DNA from 3 places in the Blautia sp. HCP3S3_C4 genome. Region 3 is predicted to be linked to each of the others. Evidence: riboswitches for the same ligand, from Rfam matches in the RefSeq annotation. Region 3 holds a riboswitch; each other region holds the start of a gene.
What was found. Region 3 has a riboswitch for cobalamin ahead of ACTNC6_RS07765 (sirohydrochlorin cobaltochelatase). Riboswitches for the same ligand answer to the same signal wherever they lie in the genome.
Positions count from the first base shown of each region.

Region 1: another riboswitch for cobalamin. It lies ahead of ACTNC6_RS01140 (cysteine-rich small domain-containing protein); the one in region 3 lies ahead of ACTNC6_RS07765 (sirohydrochlorin cobaltochelatase).
Region 2: another riboswitch for cobalamin. It lies ahead of ACTNC6_RS08085 (ABC transporter substrate-binding protein); the one in region 3 lies ahead of ACTNC6_RS07765 (sirohydrochlorin cobaltochelatase).

Region 1 is NZ_JBQHWF010000001.1:236,932-247,120, forward strand. It holds gene ACTNC6_RS01115 (DUF5685 family protein) at 1-230, shown strand, start outside; gene ACTNC6_RS01120 (DnaJ domain-containing protein) at 223-867, shown strand; gene ACTNC6_RS01125 (diaminopimelate dehydrogenase) at 1,039-2,025, shown strand; gene ACTNC6_RS01130 (N-acetylmuramoyl-L-alanine amidase family protein) at 2,251-3,729, shown strand; gene ACTNC6_RS01135 (C40 family peptidase) at 3,956-5,371, shown strand; cobalamin riboswitch at 5,551-5,743, shown strand; gene ACTNC6_RS01140 (cysteine-rich small domain-containing protein) at 6,020-6,313, shown strand; gene ACTNC6_RS01145 (phosphatase) at 6,434-7,156, opposite strand; gene ACTNC6_RS01150 (glycyl radical protein) at 7,464-9,989, shown strand; gene ACTNC6_RS01155 (glycyl-radical enzyme activating protein) at 10,005-10,189, shown strand, end outside.
Region 2 is NZ_JBQHWF010000007.1:38,722-48,910, reverse strand. It holds gene uraA (uracil permease) at 1-1,086, shown strand, start outside; gene ACTNC6_RS08100 (GntR family transcriptional regulator) at 1,221-1,592, shown strand; gene ACTNC6_RS08095 (ABC transporter ATP-binding protein) at 1,596-2,441, shown strand; gene ACTNC6_RS08090 (ABC-2 transporter permease) at 2,438-3,088, shown strand; cobalamin riboswitch at 3,167-3,443, shown strand; gene ACTNC6_RS08085 (ABC transporter substrate-binding protein) at 3,559-4,683, shown strand; gene ACTNC6_RS08080 (FecCD family ABC transporter permease) at 4,698-5,783, shown strand; gene ACTNC6_RS08075 (ABC transporter ATP-binding protein) at 5,783-6,538, shown strand; gene ACTNC6_RS08070 (CGGC domain-containing protein) at 6,606-6,959, shown strand; partial or broken gene ACTNC6_RS08065 (IS607 family transposase) at 7,358-8,002, shown strand; gene ACTNC6_RS08060 (RNA-guided endonuclease InsQ/TnpB family protein) at 7,965-9,128, shown strand; gene ACTNC6_RS08055 (hypothetical protein) at 9,306-9,530, shown strand; gene ACTNC6_RS08050 (NYN domain-containing protein) at 9,726-10,189, shown strand, end outside.
Region 3 is NZ_JBQHWF010000006.1:146,685-156,873, reverse strand. It holds gene ACTNC6_RS07785 (ABC transporter ATP-binding protein) at 1-31, opposite strand, end outside; gene ACTNC6_RS07780 (FecCD family ABC transporter permease) at 36-1,055, opposite strand; gene ACTNC6_RS07775 (ABC transporter substrate-binding protein) at 1,075-2,223, opposite strand; gene ACTNC6_RS07770 (hypothetical protein) at 2,266-3,222, opposite strand; gene ACTNC6_RS07765 (sirohydrochlorin cobaltochelatase) at 3,407-4,810, opposite strand; cobalamin riboswitch at 5,012-5,187, opposite strand; partial or broken gene hisI (phosphoribosyl-AMP cyclohydrolase) at 5,289-5,609, opposite strand; gene hisB (imidazoleglycerol-phosphate dehydratase HisB) at 5,666-6,256, opposite strand; gene hisD (histidinol dehydrogenase) at 6,274-7,575, opposite strand; gene hisG (ATP phosphoribosyltransferase) at 7,568-8,224, opposite strand; gene hisZ (ATP phosphoribosyltransferase regulatory subunit) at 8,225-9,343, opposite strand; gene ACTNC6_RS07735 (Holliday junction resolvase RecU) at 9,512-10,045, opposite strand; gene lepB (signal peptidase I) at 10,064-10,189, opposite strand, start outside.

The DNA.
Region 1 (10,189 bases), on a different contig from region 3:
AAAATGGAAATTACAACCCTTTTGCAGAAAAATATATAATGAAAGGGTTCGATGAGCAGGTACGGCAGCTTTTGATCATGATGATGGCTCAGACCTGTAGAGAATTTGAAAAGCTTCCTATTATAAAGTATACAGATATTTTGAGGAATATTCTTTATTCCGGTGTGTGGTGTCGTTTTGAGACGATTGCCAGGAAACGAAGGAAAGCAGGGGAGAAAAAACATGATTGATCCGTACAGTGTGCTGGGAGTGTCCCGGGACGCGTCAGATGATGAGATAAAAAAAGCATACCGTCGGATGAGCCGCAAATATCATCCGGATGCAAATATTAATAATCCCAACAGGGAACAGGCTGAGGAGAAGTTTAAACAGGTCCAGCAGGCCTATGAGCAGATCATGCGGGAAAGGGAACAGGGAAGCAGTTATGGAGACTCTTATAGTGGATTTGGAGGCTTTGGCGGTTATTCCGGAAATTCTGGCAATGCTTATCAGGATGAGGAAAGTGTTCGCAGGCAAGCGGCAGCAAATTATATTCAGAGCAGTCACTTCCGAGAGGCTATGAATGTGCTGCAGTCTCTTTCTCAGCGTAATGGCCAGTGGTATTACCTTTCATCAATGGCAAATATGGGGCTTGGAAATAATGTGAACGCTCTCAGCGATATCAGGGAGGCAGTCCGTCTGGAACCGGATAATATGCAGTATCAGATGCTTCTTCAGCGAATGGAAGGGGGCGGCAGCTGGTACCGGGAAATGCAGAATCCTTTTGGGGGCATGCCGACCGGCGGTGATGATTACTGCATGAAGCTTTGTCTGGCAAATCTGGCCTGCAGTCTCTGCTGTCCAGGTGGAGGTGTATTTTGTTGTTGATTTTTGTAACAAATTGGTTACTGTTCACAAACTGCACACGGAATTATAAAACTTCCATTAATGGATTGACAATCAAAATGGAAAATATTACTATAGTAAAGTGATAATGCGCAGCCGTGATGACGAAAAATAGCTGCGATAATAGAAGAAAGGTTACAGGAGGAAATCATAATGAGTATTCGTATTGGTATTTTGGGCTACGGCAATCTTGGCCGTGGTGTAGAGTGCGCAATCAAACATAATCCAGATCTGGAGCTTGTGGCTGTGTTTACACGTCGTGCTCCGGAAACCGTTAAGATTCTTACAGAGACAGCAACAGTATATTCTGTCAGTGATGCTGAAAAAATGAAAGATAAGATAGATGTTCTTATTATCTGCGGTGGAAGTGCAACAGATCTTCCGAAACAGACGCCGGAATATGCAAAGATGTTTAACGTAATTGACAGCTTTGATACACATGCAAGAATTCCGGAACATTTTGAAGCAGTAGATGCGGCAGCAAAAGAAAGCGGTCATATCGGTATTATTTCAGTAGGCTGGGATCCGGGAATGTTTTCACTGAACCGTCTCTACGCAAATGCAATTCTTACAAACGGAAAGGATTACACATTCTGGGGCAAGGGTGTAAGCCAGGGACATTCAGATGCAGTACGCCGTATCAAAGGTGTAAAAGATGCAAAACAGTACACAATTCCTGTTGAAACAGCACTGGAAGCGGTAAGAAACGGAGAGAATCCAGATCTTACAACAAGACAGAAACATACAAGAGAATGCTTCGTAGTTGCAGAGGAAGGTGCAGATCTGGCACAGATCGAGAACGATATTAAGACTATGCCGAATTATTTCTCAGATTACGACACAACTGTACATTTCATTTCTGAAGAAGAGCTGAAGCGTGATCACAGTGGAATCCCCCATGGTGGTTTTGTGATCCGCTCCGGAAAAACAGGATGGAATAATGAGAACAATCATGTGATTGAATACAGCCTGAAACTGGATTCAAATCCGGAGTTTACTTCTTCTGTACTGGTTGCTTATGCGAGGGCAGCATACCGTATGAACAAAGAAGGTCAGACAGGTGCCAAGACAGTATTTGACGTGGCTCCTGCATATTTAAGTTCTGCCGATGGGGCTGAATTGAGAAAACATCTGCTGTAAAATCGAAAAGAGACAGGGCTTTTTTGTTAGCTTTGTCTCTTTTTTGCTGGAAAAACCTGTGGTGATTTAGTGAAAATTTAACATATTTTTACTTCAATGTTGACTGTATGTTGAAGGTGTAATATAATAGGGTCATACAAACGTAACAACATTGTAAAGACTTTACATTTCTGAACATGAAAATGAAACATAATGAAATGTAATAAAAAGAAAAGGAAGGTATGTATGCAAAACGTAAACAAGAAGTTCAGAACCTGGGGGGCGTTTCTGTTCCTGCTGTTTTTTGCTGTATGTGTATCTGTATTTTTTTCAGCTGCGCGGGTTAAGGCCGACACAGAGACTGGATTTGTAACGATTAACGGTAAATCATACTACATAAATAAGGATGGTTCTAAACAGAAAGGCTGGCTGGAGCTGGACGGCAAGAAGTACTATTTTAATGCAAGCACAGGCGTACAGGTAAAGGGCTGGGCCACAGACAGCAAGGGAAGAAAGCGCTATTTCAGCAAAGGCGCCGGAATCATGATGACCGGTTGGCTGACAGACTCCAAGGGACAAAAGAGATACTTCGATGAGTCTACTGGATTTATGCAGACTAAGTGGCTGACACTGAAGGGAAAGAAATATTATTTCTACAGTAAGAGTGGCGTTGCTGCATGTAAAGAGTTTCTGACAGACAGCAAAAAGAACACCAGATATTTTACAAGTGCCTGTTACATGCTGACAGGATGGGCAAAAAATACAAAAGGTGAAGCCAGATTCTTCGAAGAAGATGATGGTATCATGGCAAAGGGCTTCCAGAAGATTGATGGTAAGAACTATTATTTCAGCACAGAAAGCGGTAAGATGGCGACAGGCTGGCAGACCATTAATTATAATAAATATTATTTTGATACTAAGACCGGTGAAATGGCAACAGGCCAGGTTACCATTGACGGTAAGAAATATACTTTTGATTCCAACGGTATTTTGCTGATCACTCCGGAATCAAACGGAAGTAAGACGATTAAGAATTATCTTGCGGGAGCATTGCTTCCGGTAGGAAAAGCCCTTTATGTATGGGGTGGTGGATGGAATGATTCTACCCGTAAGGGACTTAGTCCTACCATGACTGCTTTCTATAACAGTCAGACTGCAGATTATAATTATAATAATTACAGAGACCTGAGTACTGAAAACAGAGCAAAAGGTTTTGACTGTTCCGGTTTTGTTGGCTGGGCTGCATATCAGGTGATGCAGACGAAGTCAGGAGTTGGAAGCGGATATACAGTTGTTTCCGGTGAAGTTGGATCTACCTATAAGGCAAGAGGCTGGGGAAGCATTCTTACACAGTCTGATCTGTCAAAATCCGACTGGACATTCAAACCTGGTGATATTGGTTATAATGAAGGCCATGTATGGATTGTTCTGGGACAGTGCAGTGATAAGAGTCTTGTAATTGTTCATTCTACACCAAATGCAGGTGTACAGATCGCAGGAACTCCTACACCGAATGGAACGTATGGAAGTCAGGCAATTGCACTGGCACAGAAATATATGTCCAGATATCCGGGATATGCAAAATATGGTTCTGCATATCACACATCCAGCGGTAATTACAGCCGTAACGGAAACTATTTCAGATGGAACAGAAATACACTTTCTGATCCGGATGGATATCTGAGCAAGACCGCAGATCAGATTCTGGCAGATCTTTTCAGTTAAGAAATTGAGAGATGCATTCAAATTCAATATGAAATGAAAGAAGCAGCTTGTCCGTTGGGACGGCTGCTTTTTTGCGTAAACATTACTAAATGTTACGGAAATTTAAAATAATTTATAAAAAATCCTTGCATTCATGGAAATGATGTGTTAATATGAATAAGACTTAAAATAAATATTACGAAACTATTACATAAAAAGAAATAAAAGGTTACGAGGACGAGAGACCATGAAGAAAAAAATTGTATGTCTTACATTAGCACTGCTTATGACTGCATCACAGGCCGTAAGCGTAAGCGCTTCCAGAGAAGATGATTTAAGAGAAGAACAGGCGATTACAAGCCAACAGCTTGATGCCACATATTCCCGCATGGATGAACTGGCAAATGCAAAAGCACAGCTTGAGAGTGAAATTTCAGAGTTGGATTCCAATCTTGTTAATGTTATGGTTTCCATCGATACTCTTAAAAATGATATCAGCAATAAAGAGGTTGATATCATCAGAACAAAACAGGATCTTGCAAAAGCGCAGAAAGCCAGAGATAAGCAGTACGAGAGTATGAAGAAGCGTATCCAGTGTCTGTATGAGCAGGGTGGTGATTCTGCATGGTTCCAGATGATGTTGAATTCCGAAGATCTCAGTGATCTTCTTACACGAGCTGAGAATACCCAGCAGATGTATGAACAGGACAGAAAAAATCTGGACAAATATGTGAAGACCATTGATGAAGTAAATAATTTAAAAACACAGTATGAGTCTGATAAGGCAGAGCTGGAAGAGATGAAATCTTCTTATGAAGAGCAGTCTTATACTCTTCAGTACCAGATTGATCAGAAAAAATCTGAGTCTGCTGATTATGAAAATGAAATCGCATATGCACAGCAGCAGGCAACAGAATATGCAAATCTTCTGGCAGAGCAGACAGCAGAGATCCAGCAGTTGGAAGCAGAGCGTATTGCGGCAGAGGAAGAGGCCAGACGTCAGGCAGAGGAAGAAGCTGCAAGACAGGCGGCAGAAGAAGCTGCTGCAGCAGAGGAAGCTGCAAACTCAGAAGATGTAGAGTATGATGAGGATGGAAATCCGGTTGAAAATACAGATGAGGATACAGACGAAGATAACTATGAGGGATCAGACGATGTAGAATATGATGAAGATGGCAATGTCATTGATAATGCACAGTCCGGTGAGGATGTGGAATATGATGAGTATGGCAATGTTATTGATTCTGACAATACAGTATCAAAGGAAGATTATGAAGAAGAACAGTCTTCTGATTCTGACAATTCTTCTTCTGGTTCAGGCTCAGGCTCTTCTGTAGTGGATTATGCTACACAGTTTGTGGGAAATCCATATGTATGGGGAGGAACAAGTCTTACAAGTGGTGCAGACTGTTCTGGATTTGTACAGAGTGTATATGCCAACTTTGGAGTAAGCCTTCCGAGAACTTCTTATGAACAGCAGAATTGTGGAACAGAAGTATCTTACGCAGATGCGCAGCCAGGTGATCTGATCTGTTATGGCGGCCATGTGGCAATTTATATGGGAAATGGACGTATTGTACATGCATCCAACTCTGTAGACGGCATTAAGATCAGCGACAACGCTGCATACAGAACAATTGTATCAGTAAGAAGACTTGTATAATCTGCAAAAGATTATATCCGATAAAAAATAATGAGGAAAGACCGGGTGACGTCCATATGTGTTGTTGCCTGGTTTTTTATTTGAAAAAATTTTTAAAAAGTATATAAAAAAGTTTCTGAAAAACTTTGACAAATAGTTGACATTCTCTAACAGTGATGCTATTATAAGGACAGTATAATTCCATATAGAACATATTAAGTGCTGATACTGTTATTTATACAGTACAGAGAGAGGGAATCAGGTGAGAAACCTGAGCGATCCGGTCACTGTAACAGAGGAGCAAATCTCGCAGATCCATTGTGCCATAGCATGAGAAGGAGAGAGGAGCGATGAGCCTGGAGCCAGGAAACCTGCTTAGTATGGCGAGGTTAAACTTCCGTGTAAAGTGTAACAACCAACTCCGTTGAATCCGCAGCTTCGGAGCGTTGTCTGCTTTTTCGAAGGCAGACATTTTTTATGGAATGCGCCTGTTCTTTATGAATTATACATGATTAAATGGCAGGCGATACTACTTCGGAAATATTCGTTCCCTCCGCGCACTCATGAACGGATTAATCTTCTACCCCGGAGTAGCATCGCTCCCTCTTTATTATGGAGAAAATCATAGATTGATCTGTTGTCTGCCTATTTGGAAGAAGGGAATAAGATATGGAAAAACCATATTGGGAAGATAAAGAGTATTCTTTTTTCAGTCATAAAAAATGTGAGTTTTTTCCCTGCCATAAGGGAGCAGATCCTGAGGATTTTAACTGTTTGTTTTGTTATTGCCCTTTATATGCACTGGGGGATCAATGCGGTGGGAATTTTCGATATACAGACAGTGGGCTGAAGGACTGTACCAACTGTCAGCTTCCTCATAAGAGAAAGAACTATGGATATGTGACCGGGAAATATCAGGAACTGGCTGAGCTGATGAAGAAAATGCGTGCAGATCAGCAGTAAGGCTGGCTGACCGGTGAAAATAAAAAAGATCATCAATGGATATTTATATGAGAAATATCTGTTGATGATCTTTTTTTGTATACCTGCATAAGAAATGGTATGAACACATATTGGAAACAACTAACGGGTTTGAAGAAATACCTTCAGTCTGGGAATCTGATTGTTCAGAATCAATGATTCGGGAAAGCCGGTTTGGTGAACGAACTCTGCTGCATAGGTAAAATCTCCTACATGCTCTTTTCCATGGCTGTCGCTGGATAAAACAATGGGAAGCTGATATTTAAGGCAGCAACGAAGGATTTCTGCGTTATTTGCCCTGGTGTCACCGCGGTATCCGCCGGGAGTCAGTGAGACTTCGTTGATTTCAAAAATTACATTTTCTCTGCTGGCTGTATAAGCCAGTGCATCGTAATCCACCGGAAAAGCCGGGTTATCACAATGGCCCAGAACCTTTACGGCAGGATACTTCATTGCATTCTGGTATGCAAGAGTATTCTCTTTGACAGTTCCGGATCTGTAGTTCTGGCCATGCATACTTATGATAGCGTAGTCCAGATTAGACAACAGCTCATCACTTAGATCTACATGTCCCTGAATGTCCAGAATATTGAGTTCTACGCCATAAAGTACTTCTACACCAAAACGCTTTCTGGGGCAGAATGGCAACCCGCGGAAATAAGAAGATGTGCCGGAAGCAAGAGTACCGGGACCGTGATCAGTGATGCCCAGAAGCTTCATGCCTTTGCGTCCGGCTTCTTTTGCCATATCGGAAATTGTGCAGGAAGTACCGTGTCCGCTTGCAATGGAATGTGTATGGATATCTGCAAGATACGTAAGGATCATCCCCTTTTAAATAAAATTAATGACTGTTTTGCAGAGATATTCTGAAAAAATATATATAACAATTATGACAGAAAGAAGAAAGGTTGTCAATTGGGGTTCGGAATAAAAACAACTAAATTTTACAAACAATTCAAACAAAAAACAACATAGAAACAGTTTGAAATATGTTGTTTTTTGTTGACCTTATGAGGCGAATGAGGTATAATGGTTTTACATGAGTACATGAAAAAAAGTGAAAGAAATTTGTCTGAGCGCCGGGAATGGCAATGCGAAGATAAAAACTCCTCTTTCATGAGAAAGGAGAAACATGGAAAAATTTCAAACATCAGATATTCCCAAATCTCCGAGAATCCAGAAGCTGGTAGATGCTCTTTATGAGCATATGCCGGTGATTGAATCTTCCAGAGCGAAGCTTCTGACGGAATCTTATAAGGAGACGGAAGGCGAACCGATCATTACCCGTAGGGCCAAAGCATTTGCACATATTCTGCATCATATTCCGATTATCATCCGCGATAATGAATTGATTGTAGGAAGCAGTACCATTGCTCCCAGAGGATGTCAGACCTTCCCGGAATTTTCCTATGAATGGCTGGAGGCTGAATTGGACACAGTTGCTACCAGAACAGCTGACCCATTTGATATTGCAGAGCAGACTAAAGCTGATCTGCTGGAAGCAGATAAATACTGGAAGGGAAGAACAACCAGTGAACTTGCTACTTCCTATATGGCACCGGAAGCCATTAAGGCTATCGAACATAATATCTTTACACCTGGAAATTATTTCTATAATGGCGTAGGACATGTTACTGTAAAATACTGGGAGGTACTGGAAATCGGTTTCGAGGGTATTATGGAGAAAACCCGGGAAGAACTGAAAAAATGCAATGTAGGTGATGGTGATTATGCCCGCAAATCTCATTTTCTGGAAGCTGTACTGATCAGCTGCCAGGCAGTGATTGATTATGCACATCGCTATGCACAGCTTGCAGAGCAAATGGCGTCACAGTGTACAGATCCTGTCAGAAAACAGGAACTGCTTCAGATTGCTGCAAACTGCAGCAGAGTACCGGGAAAGGGTGCAGACAGCTTTTATGAAGCCTGCCAGTCATTCTGGTTTATACAGCAACTGTTACAAATGGAATCCAGTGGCCACTCTATTTCTCCAGGACGTTTTGATCAGTATATGTATCCATATTATAAGAAGGATGTGGAGAGAGGTGCTCTCACCAGAGAGTACGCACAGGAACTGATGGACTGTATCTGGGTGAAACTGAATGATCTGAATAAATGCCGTGATGCGGCATCAGCAGAGGGATTTGCAGGTTACAGCCTTTTCCAGAACCTGATCGCAGGTGGTCAGAACAGTGAAGGGGAAGATGTGACAAATGATCTTTCTATTATGTGCATTCAGGCTTCCATGCATGTAAGACTGCCTCAGCCTTCCCTTTCTGTAAGAGTGTGGAACGGTTCCCCTCATGAATTCCTGATCAAGGCTGCAGAGCTTACCAGAACAGGAATCGGACTGCCGGCATATTACAATGATGAGGTGATCATTCCGGCATTGCAGAACAGAGGACTTTCCCTGGCAGATGCCCGTGACTATAACATTATCGGATGTGTGGAACCGCAGAAAGCAGGTAAGACAGAAGGCTGGCATGATGCTGCATTCTTCAATATGTGCCGTCCGCTGGAGCTTGTTTTCTCCAATGGTATGGACAAGGGTGAGATGGTGGGTATTCCTACCGGCGATGTGACTCAGATGAACACCTTTGAGGAATTCTTTGATGCTTACAAGAAACAGATGGAATATTGTATTTCACTTCTTGTAAATGCGGATAATGCCATTGATGTGGCACATGCGGAGAGATGTCCGCTACCATTCCTTTCCTGTATGGTGGATGACTGCCTGAAAAAAGGCAAATCCGTTCAGGAAGGCGGTGCAGTTTATAATTTCACAGGACCACAGGGCTTTGGTGTCGCAAATATGGCAGATGGTCTTTTTGCAGTACGCCAGCTGGTTTATGATGAAAAGAAGATTTCCATGAAAGAGCTGAAAGAAGCACTGATATGGAACTACGATAAAGGATTGGATGCCCAGTCTGCCGGAGATATTGGAACAGAGATCCTGAAGGCTATGAAGGCGGCAGGACGGAATGTGGATGCATCTACAGCGGCTGCAGTGCTTAACAGTCTGATCGGCATGAAGCCGGAACCGGATAAGCTTTCCAGATTCAAAGAAATCCACGACATGATCGATGAGGTTCCGAAATTCGGAAATGACATTCCGGAGGTTGACTATTTTGCCAGAGAGGTTGCCTATACATATACCAAGCCTCTTCAGAATTATAAGAATCCAAGGGGCGGACAGTTCCAGGCAGGACTTTATCCGGTATCTGCAAATGTTCCGCTGGGCGGACAGACAGGAGCTACTCCTGACGGCAGATATGCACATACTCCTGTGGCAGATGGAGTTTCTCCGTCAGCAGGCAAGGATGTAAAGGGACCGACAGCAGCAGCATCTTCTGTTGCAAGACTGGATCATTTTATTGTATCCAATGGAACCTTGTTTAATCAGAAATTCCATCCGTCTGCTCTTTCAGGACGGGAGGGACTTGAGAAATTTGTGGCACTGATCCGTTCCTACTTTGACCAGAAGGGCATGCACATGCAGTTTAATGTAGTTGACAGACAAACTCTGCTGGATGCACAGGAACATCCTGAGAAGTATAAACATCTGGTCGTACGTGTGGCTGGCTACAGTGCACTGTTTACAACACTTTCCAGATCTCTGCAGGATGATATTATCCGCCGTACAGAGCAGGGATTTTAACAGAGAGGGGAAAACATGGACTGTTTGGATACAAAGGGCAGGGTGTTTGATGTCCAGCGATATTCTATCCATGACGGACCTGGAATAAGAACTATTGTTTTTCTGAAGGGCTGTGTGCTCAGATGCAAATGGTGCTGTAACCCGGAATCCCAGGAATACAGAATTCAGAATATGAAGGTTCTGGGAGAAAATAAGGTGAT
Region 2 (10,189 bases), on a different contig from region 3:
CTGTTTATTTTGATCACAAAGGGAAAAGCTCCGGCCTACCTTGGATCAAGCTTTGCTTTTCTGTCACCGGGAATTCTGGTCATGACAAAATTCGGATACCAGTATGCACTGGGTGGATTTGTAGTTCTTGGCATTGCTGGTATGATCCTGGCGCTGATCATTGGAAAATGTGGAACCAAATGGATTGATATTGTGCTTCCCACAGCTGCAATGGGACCGGTAGTTGCACTGATCGGTCTGGAGCTTGCCGGAAGTGCTGCAAGTACAGCAGGACTTCTTGACGATAAGATAGATATGAAAAATGTGATCGTATTTCTGGTAACACTGGGAGTTGCAGTGTTTGGACAGATTCTGTTTAGAGGATTCTTATCAGTGATCCCAATCCTGATCGCAATCATTGCAGGATATGTGGCAGCAGTTCTCTGCGGAATCCTGGATTTTACAGCAGTAAAAGAGGCTACATTCTTTGCGCTGCCTAATTTCCAGCATCCGAAATTTAATCTGGAAGCGATTTTGACAATCTTCCCGGCACTTCTTCTGGTAACATCCGAGCATATCGGACATCAGATCGTAACCAGCAAGATTGTAGGGAAAGATCTGCTGAAAGAACCAGGCTTACATCGTTCTCTTTTTGCAGACTTCTTTTCTACAACTCTGTCTGCATGTATGGGTTCTGTACCCACAACTACTTATGGTGAGAATATTGGTGTTATGGCCATGACAAAGGTTTACAGTGTGCAGGTAATCGGAGGTGCGGCTGTTCTCTCTATCTGCTGTTCCTTCCTTGGAAAACTGGCAGCACTGATCAATACCATTCCCGGTCCTGTAATCGGAGGAATTTCTTTCCTACTCTATGGTATGATCGGTACATCAGGACTTCGTATGCTGGTAGATAATAAGGTAGATTACGGTAAATCCAGAAACCTGACACTGACCTCTGTTGTATTTATCGTAGGTCTTTCCGGAATCTCCCTGAATCTGGGAAATGTAAAACTGACAGGCATGGTACTGGCATGTGTTGTAGGTATGGCACTGAGCCTGGTGTTCTATATTCTGGACAAGCTACATCTGACAAATGATCAGTGATATTGGATAACTGATATATAAATGAACGAAAACCTTCGGGCAGGAATGTCCGGAGGTTTTTGTGTATAACAGTATAAAACAGTTGACAACAGTTATGCACTGTTATATACTGTTTACAGATGGAGGAGAAACATATGCATATAATAATCAATAATTCATCCATGGTACCTATTTATGAACAGATCATAGACCAGATTAAGTCTGCGATTATCAGAGGAGAGTTACAGCCGGACACTGTATTACCTTCAGTACGCAGTTTGTCAAAGGAACTGAAGATCAGTGCCCTGACTGTGAAGAAAGCCTACGACAATCTGGAAGAAGAAGGATTTACCGTCACTGTTCATGGAAAAGGAACCTACGTTGCAGCCACAAATAAAAACCTGATGAGGGAAGAACAGCTCAAAGAAGTAGAACATGATCTGGAGCAGGCAATCATGAAGGGCAGAAGATGTGGACTGAACGATGAGGAAATCAGAAATCTTTTTGAAATGATCATGGAGGACTAAGACATGTTGAAAATCAGTCATTTGCAGAAACATTACAGAGGTTTTTCGCTGGACTGTTCTATGGAAGTACAGCCTGGGATGATTACAGGACTTATTGGAAGAAATGGTTCCGGGAAATCCACCACATTTAAAGCTTTGCTCGGCTTGATTCATCCGGATGGCGGAGAGATAGAGGTCTTTGGGAAAAAGGCAGAAGAGCTTAAGCCGGAGGATAAGCAGAAACTGGCAGTTGTTTTTGCAGATTCAGGCTTCAGTATGTATCTGACAGCAGCGGGCGTGGCAAATATTATGAAAAGCATATATCCGGATTTTGACAGAGAGAAATTCCTGCAGCAGTGCAGAAGATTCAATCTGCCCACAGACAAGAAAATCAAAGAATTTTCCACTGGTATGAAAGCAAAGTTTAAAGTACTGGCAGCATTAAGCCATAAGGCAGAACTGCTGATTCTGGATGAGCCCACAGTTGGTCTGGATGTGATCGCCAGGGATGAGGTGCTGAACATGCTGAGAGAATATATGGAAGAAAATGAAAGCAGTTCTATTCTGATCAGTTCACATATTTCATCAGATCTGGAGAGTCTTTGTGACGATTTTTATATGATCCATGCCGGAAAAATTATCCTTCATGAGGATACAGATGTACTGCTGTCAGATTATGCAGTTCTTAAAGTTTCAGAAGAAGAGTACGAAAAACTGGATCAGCAATACCTTATTAAGATTCGGAAAGAAGCTTATGGATACAGGTGTCTGACAAACCAGAAACAATTTTATATGGAAAATTATCCGGATGTTGTAATTGAGAATGGAAAGATTGATGATCTGGTAGTGATGATGGAGGAACAGGTATGAAGGGATTATTTGTAAAGGATATAGAACTGATGAAACAGCAGAAACAGTCTTTTATCCTGGTTATTGTAATGGGAGTCATCCTGAATCTGGCAGGAAGCGGGAGCGTCAGTTTTGCTATAGGATATTTTATGATTGCCACAGCAATTTTTGCCATTACGACTATAAGTTATGATGAGTTTGATAATGGTCTTGCATTTCTTATGACCTTGCCGGTTACCAGAAAACAGTATGTGGCGGAGAAATATCTGCTGGGAGCAGGGCTTACGGCTGCAGCGTGGGGAATTGAAGCAATAACGGGAGTGATCTGTAAAGGTGTGGCAGAGCTTCAGGGGTGCCTGAGTGAGAAAATTATTGACACTCTGATATACATTCCACTGGCGCTTCTTATGTTGTCAGTATCGCTCCCGCTTGTAATACATTTTGGAGCAGAAAAAGGACGTTATATTGCAATGGTCATGTGGGCTATTATAATTGCCGTAGTTTATATTCTGATAAAAACAATGGGACTTTCAGCAGACGCAGTCGGTGCATGGCTGAATGGACTGAAATGGGGAATGGTATTGGCCGGAGTTGTATTATTTACAGTAATTGTATATATGGGATCTTTTTGGATTGGTGTCCGGCTTATGGAGAAGAAAGAATTCTGATGTGTCTCGAATATGGTTGTAATTATAAAAGCAGTGTGCTAAAATTATATCAGCGTAATTGAATAGCTGTTAAGTGAACATTATCATACGCAGATTTTGTGTATGATAATGTGAGAGGGAATCAGGTGAAATGCCTGAACGGTTGCGGCCACTGTATACAGAAAAAAAGCGGGATTGTAATATGTCATTGCATAAATATGTGAGAAGGCGGAATCCGGCTGTCAGAGAGTATCTGGAAATATTTCTGATACAATATTCATGAACTGCTGAAGCATGGATGTTGTATCAGTTTTTATTTTATGGGAACTTTCTGTGATCTGTGAGTCAGGAAACCTGCCTGACAGCGTAAAGAAGGAGCTTCCGTAAAAAGTATCCGTTATTCTTATCACTTCTATTTTACTTTTTCTGAAGTCTCATCTTTTCGGTTACACGAACAGGTAAATAACATATACGAAAAGAGAGGAAGTCAAATGAAAAACAGGTATTTATCCACAAGAATCATGGCAATTATGATGGCAGCAGCTATGGCAGTTTCCGCAGCTCCGGCAGCTTTTGCAGCAGAGAGAGCAGACTCTGAGACAATCAAAGAGGACAATCAGCCGGCAGCAGATGCAGACTCTGATACACAGGAAGATGCAGACGCACAGGATTCAGCAGATGCAGATAAGACAGCAGACGCAGAAGGTACAAAGACAGAATATCCTCTGACCATCACAACCTATGATTATGATGGAAATGAAATCGAAACAACCTATGAAAAGGCACCGGAGAAAGTTCTTGCTGTATATCAGGGAAGCATTGAAACCATGCTTGCACTTGGCCTGGAAGACCGTCTGGTAGCTACTGCAGGTCTTGACAATGAAGTTCCGGATGAACTTAAAGATGCATTTTCAAAAACAAATTATCTTGATGAATTTACCCCATCCCTTGAGACTGTAACGATGTTGGAGCCAGACATGATCTTATCCTGGAGCTCCCTGTTTTCTGATAAAAATCTCGGAAATGTAACAGACTGGATTGACAAAGGCTGCAACACTTATTACAACACAAACACACGCCCTGACGGAGACAGAACTCTGGAAAATGAATTTACAGACATCTTAAATCTTGGAAAGATTTTTGATGTACAGGACAAAGCACAGGCAATCGTAGATGATGCAAAGGCAGTGATCGATAAAACTCTTACAGCAACAGCAGATGTAGAAGAGAAACCAAGCGTAATGGTTCTGGAACCTCTTGGAGAAGATATCACAAACTATGGTGCAAAGAGCCTTGGTGGAGATATGGTAACACAACTGGGTGCGACTCTGGCAAACCCGGATGCTTCTACAGCAGGAAAAGAAGATATCATTGCAGCAAACCCTGATGTGATTTTTGTTGTATACATGCCATATGCAGGTGATGATCCGGAAACTGTAAAAGAAAGCCAGCTTGCCGTTATCAAGGATGACGAAGCACTTCAGAGCCTTGACGCTGTAAAGAACGGTCGTGTTTATCCGATCATGCTCAGTGAAATGTACGCAAGTGCAACACGTACACAGGATGGTATTGAAACTTTCGCAAAAGGATTATATCCGGATGTGAATTTTGACTGATTGAGGACATAACAGTGAAAGAACAGGTTTCACAGACAAAAAAAGGCAGTGTGCTCAGGACATCCATGTATGTGGCAGTTCTTATCGGGCTTGCGGCATTTTTGATTTTTTCCATTCTTGCAGCAATCACTTTTGGAAATGCAGATCTGTTACTGAAAGATGTTTACAGTGTCATTGCATATAAATTGTTTCATATCAAAAGCCTGTCCGCCTATGCAGAAGGCGCAGTTCACGATGTTGTGTGGCTGATCCGGCTGCCCAGAGTCCTGCTGGCTCTGGCAGTTGGAATGGCTCTTTCCGTCTGTGGCGTAGTTATGCAGGCGATTGTCCAGAACCCACTGGCAGATCCGTATGTACTTGGTATTTCATCCGGTGCATCCTTTGGTGCAACACTGGCGATCATGCTTGGAGTTGGTGGATTTCTCGGTGGAAACTCAGTTGGTGTTACTGCATTTATTGGTGCAATGGTCACTTCTTTTGCAGTAATTGCCATTGCAAACATGGGCGGAAAAGCTACTTCTGCCAAACTGATCCTTGCCGGAATGGCTGTCAGTGCGGTATGTTCTGCTTTTTCCAATTTTGTTATCTATATCACCAATGACAAAAATGCAGCAACAGAAGTAATGAAGTGGACGATGGGAAGCCTTGCAGGCGCAAGCTGGAGCAGAGTAGGTGTAATGCTTCCTGTTACATTGATCTGTGTAATTATTTTCTGGACGCAATATCGTAATCTGAATCTGATGCTGTTAGGAGATGATGTATCGATCACACTGGGAACTGATTTGCACAGGCTGAGAACTTTTTATCTGATCGTTGCTTCTGTAATGATTGGGTTTGCAGTATATTGTGCGGGTGTGATCGGCTTTGTAGGACTTGTGATCCCTCATGTGATCAGAATCCTGTTTGGAACAGACCACAGAAGATTACTGCCATTAAGTGCACTGCTTGGTGCATCATTCCTGATCTGGTGTGATGTGGCATGTCGTGTGATCCTGAAGAATTCTGAGATGCCGATCGGTGTGCTGGTATCCATTATCGGTGCTCCATGCTTTATTTATCTGCTTGTGCGGAAATCCTATGGATTTGGAGGTAGTAAGTAATGAAAATCACTACAGAAGATATTCAGGTTGGATTTCACGCCAGACAGATACTGAAGGGAATTTCCATAGAGTCAAAGGATAAGGAACTGGTAGGGATCATCGGACCAAACGGAAGCGGAAAATCTACATTATTAAAATGCATCTACCGTATCCTGAAGCCAGATGCAGGTGCCGTTTATTTGGACGGCGAAGAACTCCATTCCATGAGCGTAAAAAGCTCCGCCAGAAAAATGGCAGTTGTGGCACAGCACAATTACTACAACTTTGATTTTACCGTACGGGAAGTCGTGTTGATGGGACGTGCACCTCATAAGAAAGCATTGGAACGGGATAATGCAAAAGATTACCGGATTGTTGAAGAAGCACTGAAAACGGTACAGATGGATGCATTTGCGGATCGCACATTTTCTACGCTGTCAGGTGGAGAGCAGCAGAGGGTTATTCTGGCAAGAGCACTTGCACAGCAGACACCTGCACTGATCCTTGATGAGCCGACTAACCATCTGGATATCACACATCAGATCATGCTGATGGAACTGGTAAAGAAACTTAACGTAACTGTAATATCAGCTATCCATGACCTGAATATTGCGGCGGCATACTGTGATAAGATTTATGTATTGAAAGATGGTGTGCTGGAAGGATATGGAACTCCACAGGAAGTACTCACTCAGGAGCTGATCAAAAGGATTTACCAGGTAGATTCGGAAGTGGTAAATGACAGCCGCGGGAAGATGCATATTTTATTTTTATAATATGAGAATTGACAGGCCAGAGTCAGAAAAAATTTTGACTCTGGCCTGTTGTATATGGAGGAAAAAGATGAATAAGATAGGAATTTTAACGTGTATTCATTCTAATAATGTATGCGCCAGAGTCGGATGCCTGGCAGCATTTCAGAACAGAACTGATTTCTTTCAGGATTATCCGGAAGATACCTGTCTGGCAGCAATGATGACCTGCAATGGATGCAAAGACGCCAACCCGACAGACCCCATAGAAGACAAAGGAATCCTGGAAAAGATAGACAGACTGGTCAGCGAAAAGATCAGTGCCATCCACGTAGGTGTCTGTCGTCTTCCGGATGGAAAGCATGAATGTCCAAGGATGACACAGATCTGCAATATGATAGAAGAACGTGGAATCAAAGTGATCAGAGGAACACATAAAGAATAAAAAAGTTTCTATACAATTTATAAAATAAAAAGAATATAAAATGCCTTGAAAATAAGAGTAAGTAATGCTAACATAAGTATAAAGCATATTTCTCTTATATTTCAAGGCATTTTTGCCGTCTGATTATTCTAATCTCAATTCAGAAATCCATGCTTTTAATTCCAGTTAATTATGAAAAGCAGGAGCTGAGAAGTGATAAGAATAGCACAAAATGTTCTTTGACTCCTGCGGAAAACAGGAGGTATTGCCAATGGCAAAAAGAAAGAACAAAAAAATTACTGTGAAAAGAAACCGATTGAAGGGTTATTAGCAACTAAATATAAATTATAAAATTATATAAGAACATGTTGAGTTTTATAAGATATTAGGGTGGAATATTATTGAAAGGAGTTGATACTTTGAGTAAATATTATTCTATACATGAATTTTCAAAAATTATAGGCGTATCTGCCCAGACATTACGAAATGGGGATGCCAATGGAAAACTTCATCCGCATCATACTACAGTAAGTGGCTATAGATATTATTCTGATGAGTAACTCAACCAGGTAATAAATGTAAAGCCTAAAAACCGCATTACAATTGGATATTGTCGCGTTTCAAGCCATAAACAGAAAGATGATATGGAAAGACAGATTGATAATGTTAAGACATATCTTTTGGCAAAAGGACAGCCATTTGAGGTAATAAGTGATATCGGTTCCGGGATTAATTATAAGAAAAAAGGACTTCAGGAATTGATCAGGCGAATATCTCAAAATCAGGTTGAAAAGGTTGTTGTTTTATATAAAGATCGGCTATTACGATTTGGTTTTGAGCTGATAGAATATATCGCTTCACTTTATAATTGTGAGATTGAGATTATTGATAATACTGAAAAATCCGAACAGCAGGAACTTGTTGAGGATCTGGTTCAGATAATCACAGTATTCAGTTGTAAATTACAAGGAAAACGAGCGGATAAAGCTAAGAAACTTATCCGTGAACTGATACAGGAGGAAACAGATGGTAAAAGCCATAAAAGTAATGTTGATACCAAATAATGTACAGAAAACTAAGATGTTTCAGTACGCAGGTGCTTCAAGATTTGCTTATAACTGGGCTTTGGCCAGGGAAATAGAAAACTATGAAAAAGGTGAAAAATTCATTTCAGATGCAGAACTCAGAAAAGAATTTACAAAGCTTAGACATTCTGATGAATATGCATGGTTACTGAGTATTTCAAATAATGTAACCAAACAGGCGATCAAAGATGCCTGTACTGCTTATAAGAATTTTTTCAAAGGTTTGCAGAAATTTCCAAGATTCAAGTCAAAAAAGAGATCAATGCCGAAGTTCTATCAGGACAACGTTAAGATACGATTCAGTAATACCCACGTTAAATTTGAAGGCTTTTCCTCCAGCAGGAAGGCAAATAAGCAAAAAATGAATTGGGTAAGACTTGCAGAACATGGAAGGATTCCGACAGATGCTAAATATATGAATCCGCGAATATCCTTTGACGGATTGAACTGGTGGATCAGCGTATGTGTAGAATTTCCTGACTGCAGGGAAACACTTAATGATGACGGAGTCGGCATAGACTTGGGAATCAAAGATCTGGCGATCTGTTCTGATGGAACTAAGTATAAGAACATCAATAAGAGTCAGAAAATAAAGAAATTAGAAAAACAGAAACGCAGATTACAGCGTAGTATCTCTCGTTCTTACGAGAAAAATAAAAAAGGAGAAAGTTACTGTAAAACAAATAATGTAATCAAAAAGGAAAAACTTTTATTAAAACGAAATCACAGATTAACAAATATCCGTAAAAATTATTTAAATCAGACCATATCGGAGATCGTAGATCGAAAACCAAGATTTATATGTATTGAAGATCTGAATGTCAGCGGAATGATGAAAAACAGACATTTATCCAAAGCAGTTCAGGCACAGGGGTTTTTCCGGTTTAGAAAACAGCTTGAATATAAGTGCAGCGATAAAGGGATCCAGCTTATTGTGGCTGATCGGTTTTATCCATCATCAAAGCTTTGCAGCTGTTGTGGAAACATCAAAAAAGATCTGAAGTTATCTGACAGAGTTTATAGATGTGCGTGTGGGAATATGATTGACAGAGATTTCCAGGCATCTATAAATCTCAAGACTTATGGAGAAAAATTTGCAGGTTGACACTGAAACGTTAATGCAAATATGTACGGATACGTTAGTCCGGAATTTACGCCTATGGAGAGTACAAGAACTTGTGAGTAGATAGATATTTATATCATCAAAAGCATACTCGTTGAAGTAGGAATGAAACATAGAAGTTTATAACTTTTTTATAAGTTTTCAGTAACGGTAGTCGCTATGAGTATATTTGAATATAACGAGGAAGAGGAAAAAAGAAAACTCAGGAAAGCTGAGTATGAAGCTGGTATGGCAGAAGGAGTAATGAAAACTAAAAAAGAAACAGCAATTTCATTGGCTGAAATGGGATTATCCGTGCAGCAGATTACTCAGGGAGTAAAAGTAGAAGAAAAGACTGTATATAAGTGGCTGAATGAAAAAAAGAATATGAAAACCACATATTAAAAATAATGGAAGCGGAGTCCACATTAACTGTAAATGTGGACTCTTTTGGACTAAATGAACACATAAAAACACAACCCTATTGGATTTATCTATATCAGTATGTTAAAATAATTAATTGATAAAGGATTTTAACAGATGAAGCGATAAAAGAATAACTACTGATTTTATAAAGAAAAAGGAGTTTTTAAATATACTATGGAGAAACTTGTTATTGGTATCCTTGCCCACGTAGATGCAGGTAAGACTACGTTGTCGGAGGGAATTTTATATTTAACGGGAAAAATCCGTAAGCTGGGGCGGGTGGATCATAAGGATGCGTATCTGGACACCTATAACCTGGAACGGGAACGAGGAATTACGATTTTTTCCAAGCAGGCGGAGTTTGAACTGGGAAACAGGGGGATAACTCTGCTGGATACGCCGGGACATGTGGATTTCTCAGCGGAAATGGAGAGAACACTTCAGGTTCTGGATTATGCCATCCTTGTAATCAATGGAGCGGATGGTGTGCAGGGGCATACCATGACGTTATGGAGACTTCTGGCAAGATACCAGATTCCGACGTTCCTGTTTATCAATAAAATGGACCAGGATGGAACAGATAAAGAGAAACTTCTGGCAGAATTAAAGAAGCGATTAAGTGATAATTGCGTTGATTT
Region 3 (10,189 bases):
GAAAAAAATAGGATTTATTTGTATTTTCCATAGTCTTATATCCTCTTCTGTCTGTGAATCATAATGTAAATAACCACCGGTGCGCCGAACACTGCGGTTACGGAGCTGATGCTGAGCTCTGTAGGTGCAAATACTGTTCTGGCGATCAGGTCACAGAACAGGCAGAATACTGCACCGCCCATAAAGCATGCAGGGATCACTAACAATGGTTTGGCTGTTTTTAACAGGCTTTTCACAATATGGGGCACTGCGATTCCCACAAAGGAAATAGGGCCTGCAAAAGCTGTGACACAGGCGGACAGCACACTGGATAAAAGGATCAGTCCGATGCGGAAAAGCTTGATATTTACTCCCATATTCTGGGCATAGACTTCCCCCAGCTGATAAGCGCTGATGGGCTTTGACATGAAAAATACGATGATCATGGCCAGGATCACTACTGCCGCCATAACTTTCACATTTCCCCAGGACATACCGGAGAAGCTTCCCAGTGACCAGTTATGGAGATTGACAATATTGGAGTCATCTGCAAAGGTGACCACAAAATCCGTGATGGCAGAACAGATGTATCCGATCATAACACCGCTGATGACCAGCATGGACATATTGTGGACCTTTTTTGCCACCAGCAGGACAAAACTCATGGAGATCATGGAGCCGATAAAGGCTGCAACGATCATGGCTGCGGATCCCATGGAAATGCCTCTGCTAAGGAAAAAGATCATAAGCATTGCCACTACCAGCTTGGCTCCTGAGGAGATTCCCAGTACAAAGGGGCCGGCTATGGGGTTATTGAAAAAGGTCTGCAGGAGAAATCCGGATACGGACAGGGCTCCTCCCAGGATGATGACAGCCAGGATCCTGGGCAGACGGATTTCCCATATAATATTGTAAGCGGTATCTGTTCCCTGATGCCTGAATATGATATTCAGGATCTCTCCCACTGACAGTGGGATGCTGCCGGCATTTACGTTCCATATGAAAAGGATCACCAGCAGCACTGCCAGGATAATAAAGGCAAAGCCGTACCGGGCTGTGCGTTTTCTGTCGTTCATAGGTTTCTTACTCCTGCAATTATTTAAGTTTATGCATATAGTTTAATTCATCCAGTGAATCATCCTCTGTGGTGAGAATGGTGTGAATGTCCTCAATCATGGTTCCCAGCCCTGTGGTTTCCTGGAAAAGGTTTTTGCCGGTACACCATACATTGCCATCTTTCACTGCTTTGAAATCTGCCAGCAGCTCGCTTTTTGCCAGCAGTTCACTGACAGAGGTCAGTTCTCCGTCAATGGTGCTGTTGTAGATAATATAATCTGCATCCTTTGCCTTGGCGTAAAATTCTTCCATCTGCATGTTCATAGTGGACAGGGCATTGTCACTTTCACCGGTATCAGGTACATAGGTGCCTCCGGCCAGATGGATCATCTCAGATACATAGTCATTGCTTTTACGCACATTGACTGCACCTGTGGAATTGATGTAAAAGAAAGCTACGGTTTTGCCGGTATCCTTGTCATCAGAGGACAGAACCTTGTCCAGCTTGTCGGTCTGTTCCTTGAATACCTTCTCTGCCACATCCTCCTTGCCCAGAAGGACTGCATAAAGCTTCATCCATTCTGTTCTGCCCAGAGGATGGGGCTCATAGCTGGAGCGCTCTACCATCACAGGGATGCCGAACTGTTCCAGCTTCTCCTGTACTTCCGGGTTGTGATGAATCATAGTGGACTCAATAGCCAGATCGCAGCCTTCGTTCAGGATCAGTTCGTAATCCGGGGCATTGTATTTGCCTGCGTAGATCATATGGCCGGCTTCCATGGCATCTTTGGCTTCCTGGATATACCAGCCATTTTCCTTGGTGCCTGAAAGACGGATATTGTCGATGCCGTCAATAGCCCGGAAAAGATCCATGGCTGAGGTTGCTACCAGATAAATATTGTCCAGTGGCTGCTGCAGTACTGTTATGTTTTTGTCCAGTCCCTCAGGGGCTTCTTTGCCCTCTGGTACCAGCAGGTACTGTCCCTCATCCACAATGGTGATCAGTGTATATCCGTCGTTATAATAGTCTACACTGAATTCCTGGGCATAGCTGAGCTCCATACTGTGGTCATAGGTCAGACCCGGGAGCTCTGCCGGGGTCTTGTCCTCTGCTGCAGCCTGTACGGTGAAGGTACAGGCACAGAGCAGAGTAATGGCTGTGAATAGGTATAGTAGATATTTTTTCATAATTATTCTGTATTTCTTGCTTTCGTTTATTCTTGATGATTTTTACTTTTCTGCTTTCTTATCTGCTTCCTTTAATGTAGAGGAATCAAAGTTCAGGGTATAGTCGATTTCATGAGGGGTGCTCATGGCTGTGGTATCGGCAGTTACTGCCAGCTCTGTATCGAAAGCACTTACCGGGATCTCGAAGGTGGAATTACCGTCCTTGTTTACAGGCTCGTATTTCTGGTTATCCACTATCATATAGTCATAGTTCGGGCTGCTCCATACGATGGTAGCTGTAGCCTTGTCGCCCTTGATGCTGATGGCTGCAGGAGAATCCACGGTGGCTCTGCCGGAACCGCCTGTGAGAGTTACCTCTGCAGTATAGTCTCCGTCCTCAACACCAAGATCTGCTATTTTCTTACCTGTATACTCTTTTTTGGAATCTTCGGCATCGCTGCTTTCTGCAGAGTCATCCTTTACAGGATCCTTGACGCTGACCTTGTGGTCATACCATTTTCCTTTTTCTCCAAGAATGGCAACGTCAAACTCCTCATCAATGGCAGGTACAGGGATATCGAAGCCGTATACTTCTTCTGTCATTCCGTCACTGTATTTTACAGTATCTGTGGTAGGATCAAGGATTTCGGCTCCGTCTTTGGCAGCATCTTCTGCAGTTCCAGCAAAGAGGTTGACGATCTTTTTGGATACCAGGCTCACATGGATTGTCATTTTGCCGTCTTTTACAGTAAGGGTTCCCTTTTTGTCATTGGCTTCATTTACATGGAACATACTGCTGTCTGTATCAAACTCAGCTGTGTAAACCCCATCCTCCAGAACTGCGGAGTCTGCAGTATCCTTGGCATCACTGTCTTTGGTATCTGCGTCTTTGACATCTGTCTCCTTGCTGTCCGCTGCTTCTGTGGTTTCTTTTGTTTCTGCCAGTACAGGGCTGGTACCGATCAAAGCTGCTGACATGGTCAGAGCAGATAAAAATAATACGAATGAACGTCTTTTCATAATAATGTCTTCCTTTCTGTTACCTGTCTGTTACATAAAATGTCTGGGTAAAATGTATCCGTCCCAGACTTTGCCTCAGACTTAATATCTACATAATACATCTGCCCGGAAACTATTGCAAGTATCCGGGCAGATTCTGTTGCCTGTACCGGTTATCCGTCAGGCCTGATTTTATTTAATTTGATTATTCAGCATCTGCTTCTTCTGTTGCTGTTTCATCTGCTGCTTCATTTTTTGATGCAGTTTCATCATCTGCTGCTTCAGCGTTCTCATCTGCAGCTGCATTATCTGTTGCTCCCAGGGAGTCGATTGCTGCTTTTGTATGAGCTACATACAGATCTTCTACTGCTGCAATTCTTCCAAGTCCTTCGATCTGGTAGTCAACACTGTCGAAATCTCCGGATGCTACAAACTGGCTCTTCCAGGAATCTTCATCATCGCCGGCCATATCGTTGTTTGCATGGTCACCTGCAACAACCATCAGAGGACGAAGGATTACATTCTTGAATCCTGCTTCTTTTACCTTTTCAATTACTTTATCGCATGCGGTATCTTCCGGTTCACCTTCAACAGTACCGATGAAAGCGTTTGTGAATCCAAGATCATCCATCTGTGTCTGCATCTGGTCGTAGGTTACATTTGCTGTATGGGAAGTACCATGTCCCATGAATACAAATGCTGTACCAGCATCTGCGGCTGCCTTCATATCATCGAATCCGGCTACCTTGCAGGCTTCATCTGTAATTGCCTGGGCAACTGCTTTCTTGTCATCGTTGATCACGGTAGCGTCATCGCCAACTTCACCAAGCATTGGCTCTGCGATTGCTACAGATTCAAATTTATCTTTGTATCCATCAATTGCTTCTGTCATTTCATCGTACTCAGCACCATGCATCAGATGAGTAGGCTGCACAACCAGGTTCTTAACACCGTTAGCTACTGCACGGTCCAGTGCCTGCTGCATGTTGTCGATTACTTCGTTATCTCTTGCCTGTACATGGTTGATGATGATCTGTGCTGTAAAAGCTCTTCTTACAGACCAGTCCGGATATGCTGCTGCCAGTGCATCCTCAATACCTTTGACATCTTCTGCACGGCTGTCGTTAAAGGATGTACCAAAGCTTACTACTAAAAGCTCGTTTTCACCGATTTCATCCTGGTTGCGAGGATCATCCTTGGAAGCATCTCCTGTGTCACGTCCGAAGTAGTCAGGATCTGCATTTTCACCTGTTACCAGTTCTTTCTGTGCATCTGTCAGCTTATCCCATGCTTCTTTGGCTGCCTTACAGTCATCATCTGTTGTGTCTGTTCTTTCCTGAACATAGATTTTATCGATCAGTGCGCCAACCTCATCAGCTGCCTTCTGGTCATCGGAAGAAGCATCAGCATCTGCGGAAGCATCATCTGTAGCTTCTGCAGCATCAGCTGCTGTATCATCTGTAGCTTCTGCGTCATCTGTAGCAGCTGCGTCATCGGCGGATTCTTCTGTAGCTGCGTCCTCAGCAAATGCAACTGTGCCGGTAGCTGCTGTCATAGAGCAAGTCATTGATACTGCTAACAATAAGGCTAACATAGATTTTCTTTTCATGGTGTTTATCCTCTTTTAATAATTAAATATTTCCGGACAGATGTATGCAAAGAAAAACAGCCGCATCTCTGCAGCTGTTACTTTTCTCATTATACACGGTTTGTATCGGATTTCGTAAATACCGGACATAACATAAACATCCGGCAGGATACGATAAGAACTATGTAAGTCATGAGAACAAAGGTACTGTAAACCGCAGACCCCAAATTCCACGCTAAGGCAGATCTCCTGACTTCGTTCATCGCTGCTTCTCCCTTCCCGGTAAACCAGTGGTTCTGAAAAACAGCTCCCTTACACAGTGACGGTATCGTTCCGGATTCTCACCGGATTCCCTTTTGCACATCCATTAGGATGTAACCTTAACGTTATAACTCTTGCACATATTCAATTCGGATACTCTTTTTTTACCACAAATTTTACAGATTGTCAAGAATAAGACGAAAATTACCAAAAATCGTTTCGTATTTTTCAGACATTTTCAACCCTGGTACAGTGGTTTGAAAAAGCAGGTTCGGTTTCCGGTGTGGCAGGCAGCTCCTACCTGGTCTACTTTTGCCAGGATGGTGTCGTTGTCGCAGTCCAGGGTAAGGGATTTCACATATTGGAGATGTCCAGAGGTCAGACCCTTGGTCCACAGTTCATTGCGGCTTCTGCTCCAGTAGGTCATTTTTCCTGTCTCCACAGTGGTATTGTAGGCCTCTTCATTCATATAAGCCAGCATTAGTACTTCACCAGTCTCATAGTCCTGTGCGATCACTGGTACCATTCCGTCGCTGTTCAGCTTGAAATCTGCCCAGGTAAAGGCCTTCTCCTCAGATTGTGCAGGATGGATTTTCTTATTCATATGTGCCTCCTTTATGCCAGACTTCCCTTTGTGGAAAGTACGTCTGTGATCCGTGGGTCATAGGAGGTAGCTGCGTCCAGTGCCTTGGCGAAGCTTTTGAACATGGCTTCTGCTACATGATGATTGTTGCCACCGCTTAAGACTTTGATGTGCAGGTTCATGCCGCAGGAATAGGAAACAGCGTAGAAAAACTCCTTCACCATTTCTGTAGACATATCTCCGATCCGGTCAGCGGTAAACTCTGCATCCCAGGCAAAATAGGGTCTGCCGGACAGGTCAATGGCGCAGAGCACCAGGGATTCATCCATAGGAAGGATGCAGCTTCCGTAGCGTTTTATGCCCTTTTTGTCACCGATTGCCTCTTTTAATGCTGTTCCCAGTACAATTCCGGTGTCCTCAATGGTGTGGTGGTCATCTACCTGCAGATCTCCCTTTACTTTTACGTTCAGGTCAAAAAGTCCGTGTCTGGTAAAGCCGTCCAGCATGTGGTCAAAAAATCCTACGCCTGTCTCAATATGAGAACATCCGGTTCCGTCCAGGCTGATCGTTAATTTCATCTGTGTTTCTTTTGTATTTCTCTCTACCGAAGCTTCTCTGGCCATTGTATGTCTCCTTCTGATTAGTTTTCTTCTTCCTCAAAACGTACTGCAATGGAGTTTGCATGTGCAGTCAGCTGTTCAGATGTTGCAAACTGGACAATATCCTTGTGGATGTCCCTCAGTGCAGCTTTGGAATAATAGACAATGCTGGATTTCTTGACAAAGTCATCTACAGAAAGGGCGGAGAAGAATTTGGCAGTTCCGTTGGTGGGAAGTACGTGGTTTGGTCCTGCAAAATAATCTCCCAGAGGTTCAGAGCTGTATTCTCCGATAAAAATAGCTCCTGCATTCTTAACCTTCATCATATCCTCAAAGGGGTTGGCTGTAACAATCTCCATATGCTCCGGTGCAATCTCATTGGCTGCCTCAATAGCCTCATCCATATCCTCTGCGATCAGTATGTAGCCGAAGTTATCCAGGGACTTCTGGATGATCTCTTTTCTGGAGAGAACTTCTACAAAGCCCTTTACCTCCTGGTCAACCTTGTCTGCAAATTCCCGGCTGGTAGTGATCAGGATGGCGCAGGCCAGCTCGTCATGCTCAGCCTGGGAAAGAAGGTCTGCTGCCACATAGCGTGGGTTGGCAGTTTCATCGGCCAATACCAGGATCTCACTTGGACCTGCAATAGAGTCAATGCTTACATAGCCATATACTGCTTTCTTTGCCAAAGCTACGAAAATATTTCCAGGGCCTACAATTTTGTCTACCTTTGGAATGCTTTCTGTACCATAAGCCAGAGCTCCCACTGCCTGGGCTCCGCCTACCTTGTAGATCTCATCTGCTCCGGCCTCTCTTGCTGCTACCAGTGTGGAAGCACATACTTTGCCGTCCTTTCCCGGAGGGGTGGTCATTACAATATGGGGTACTCCTGCAACCTTGGCAGGCACAATATTCATAAGTACAGAGGAAGGATAAACTGCCTTTCCGCCTGGAACATAAACACCTACGCGGTTTAAGGGAGTTACCTTCTGTCCCAGCATGGTTCCGTTTGTGGTACTTGTAAACCAGCTGTTCTGGATCTGTTTTTCATGGTAGGTACGGATATTTACCAGTGCCTTGCGGATCACATCCAGCAGTGCAGGATCAATGGTGTCATAAGCTTCCTTGATCTCTTCTTCTGTAACGCGGATGGTGTCCTTATTGATTTCTACCTTGTCAAACTGCTTTGTATAGGCGAAAAGGGCTTCGTCCCCTTCACTTTTTACCTTTGCCAGAATTTCTGCTACTGCAGATTCAAATTTTCCGTAATTATTAGGGCTTCTTTTCAGCAGATTTCCCAGAATATCTCTGGTAGATTCTTTGGTTAATGTTACTTTACGCATTTTTATTTTCCTCCTGCAGGACTTTACGCAAGTCGTGGATCAGCTTGCGGATTCTCTCATTTTCCATTTTCATGCTTACCTGGTTTACTACCATTCTGGCTGACAGAGGGCATACCTCCTCCAATACCTTCAGACCGTTTTCCCTGAGGGTGCTTCCTGTCTCTACAATGTCTACGATCACTTCGGACAGGCCTACGATAGGTGCCAGCTCAATAGAACCATTTAATTTGATAATGTCTACCGTCTGGTGCTTTTTATTATAGAAGTAATCCTTGGCAATGTTTGGGTATTTGGTTGCCACACGGATCAGCTGGTTATTCTCCAGTACTTCTCTGGCGCTTTCCGGACCGCAGACACACATTCTGCATTTGCCAAAGCCCAGATCCATAACCTCATACAGCTTGCGGCCTTCCTCCAGAAGGGTATCCTTTCCCACAATTCCGATGTCAGCTGCACCGTACTCTACATAGGTAGGTACATCCGGACCCTTAGCCAGGAAAAATTTCATTTTCAGTTCTTCGTTTACAAAGATCAGCTTACGGGTATCCTTGTCCCGGATCTCCTCACAGGTAATTCCGGCTTTTTCAAGTACATCCATTGTTTTATTGGCTAGTCTGCCCTTTGTAAGGGCAAATGTCAGGTATCTCATTTATCTGGCCTCCTTTTTCAAGCGTAATGCCACGCTGTGTCCCTCTGCACGGAGCTTCTGGGCTTTTGCAATGGCTTCGGTCCGGTCTGCCGGTCCATATTGGATCACTTCTGGTTTTTCTTCTTTTTCGGAAATGATCTTCTGGCTGGAAAGAGCCAGAAGCAGGTTGTCTACCTCAATGGCAAAGCCAATGGATGCGGCAGGTTTTCCAAAATGCTTCATCAGCCCGTTGTAACGTCCGCCTTTGATCATAGGTTCTCCGGTTCCATAGGTATAGGCCTGGAAAATAATACCTGTATAATACTGATACTTGCTCAGCATGCCGAAATCAAAGGAAACATATTTTTCGTATCCATAAATTTTTAGGATTTCATAAATCTCACGGAGTCTGGCTACTGCCTCCAGAGCCCTTGCATTGTTGGTCAGCTTTCTGGCTTTTTCCAGAACCTCTGTGGAACCAAACATCTGTGGGATCTCCACAAAAGCTTTTGCTATGCCTTCCTTTAATTTCTGTTCTTCTACAAACTCCTCCACACCAAAGGCATTTTTCTGGGAGATCAGGGAACGGAGACGTTCTTCAGCCTCTGCATTAAGCTCTGCCTCCTTCAGAAGGGATTTGAAATAATCCACCTGTCCCACACTGATCTGAAACTCAGTCAGACCTGCAGCCAACAGGCACTCCACTGTCATTGCCAGAAGCTCTGCATCTGCATCTGCAGATTCGTCACCAATACGCTCCACACCCATCTGGGTGGTTTCCTTTAATCTGCCTCTGTAGCTGGAATTATTAATAAAGGTATTGCCTGTATAGCACAAACTTACCGGCTCCTGGTCCGGTGAAAAGTAAGTGGCACAGGCTCTGGATACGGAAGGGGTAAAGTCCGGTCTCAGCACCAGGGTATTGCCCTCCCTGTCAAAAAATTTATACAGCTCTCTGGATGGAATAGTTCCCACCTCCCGGCTGAAAACTTCAAAATATTCAAAGGTGGGTGTCTCTATATCTTCGTAGCCATACTGATGGAAAACACGGTGGATCCTCTCCTGTACCTTCCTCTTCTGGCTGCATTCGCCATTGTAAATATCCCTTACACCCTCTGGTGTATGAAAAATACGCTCCATTGCGTGATCCTCCTTGTCTTCCATTCTACTTTAGTGTGCTACCATGCTACTACAATGATGCATAAACTAGATAAAATTATACTGGTTTATTCTGAAAATGTCAATCCTGTATTTTGTTATTATTATTGTTACTGTTTATTGTTACTGTGAACGGAGTGAACAGTAACATCAGTCTCTGTGATCCAGATCTTTCTGCAGACCCTCCAGATAGGGAACCAGAAATCCCCCTCTTTTTTCCAGATAATATTCCGGAGATAATTCTTCTCTGCGGAAGCTTTTCCTGCCCCCATCCTCCATCCTCTGCCAGAATACCATCAGATCCCGCAGGGGCAGATAATAGAAAAGATTTTCATGGCTGAAAAAGATAAGAAAAAAAGCCACCCCTCCCTGCTTCTCAAAGCTCTCCATGAACTCTACCTGATGAGAATGGATATTTGCCAGCGGAAAGGTATCCGTACAGCATTCTTTGGCATCAAAGCAGACAGGGATTCCCTGTACTGCTCCGATATAATCCACGGTACTGCGCTGTTCAAAATATGCCAGGGTGATGTGCCTGTTTTCCTTGTCCATGCGGACAGGGGTAATGGGAGTGGGGATTTTCTGAATCAGTGCCAGTCCCTTTTCCCTGTATTGTTCATTTGTACGGTTTACCAGCTCCTCCAGAGTGGAGCCGCGCAAGCCTCTGCTGTTCCAGGTTGCCAATGGTTTTTCCTCGTGATTTTATGTATTTTTTTCTGCAGGTTTCCCAAGAATCTTCAGGGAAGGATAATAACGGAAAAATGCCTTTCCCACAAGTTCATCCCAGGTTACATAGTTGCTGGTCTTCCAGAGCCGGGAATCCTTGGA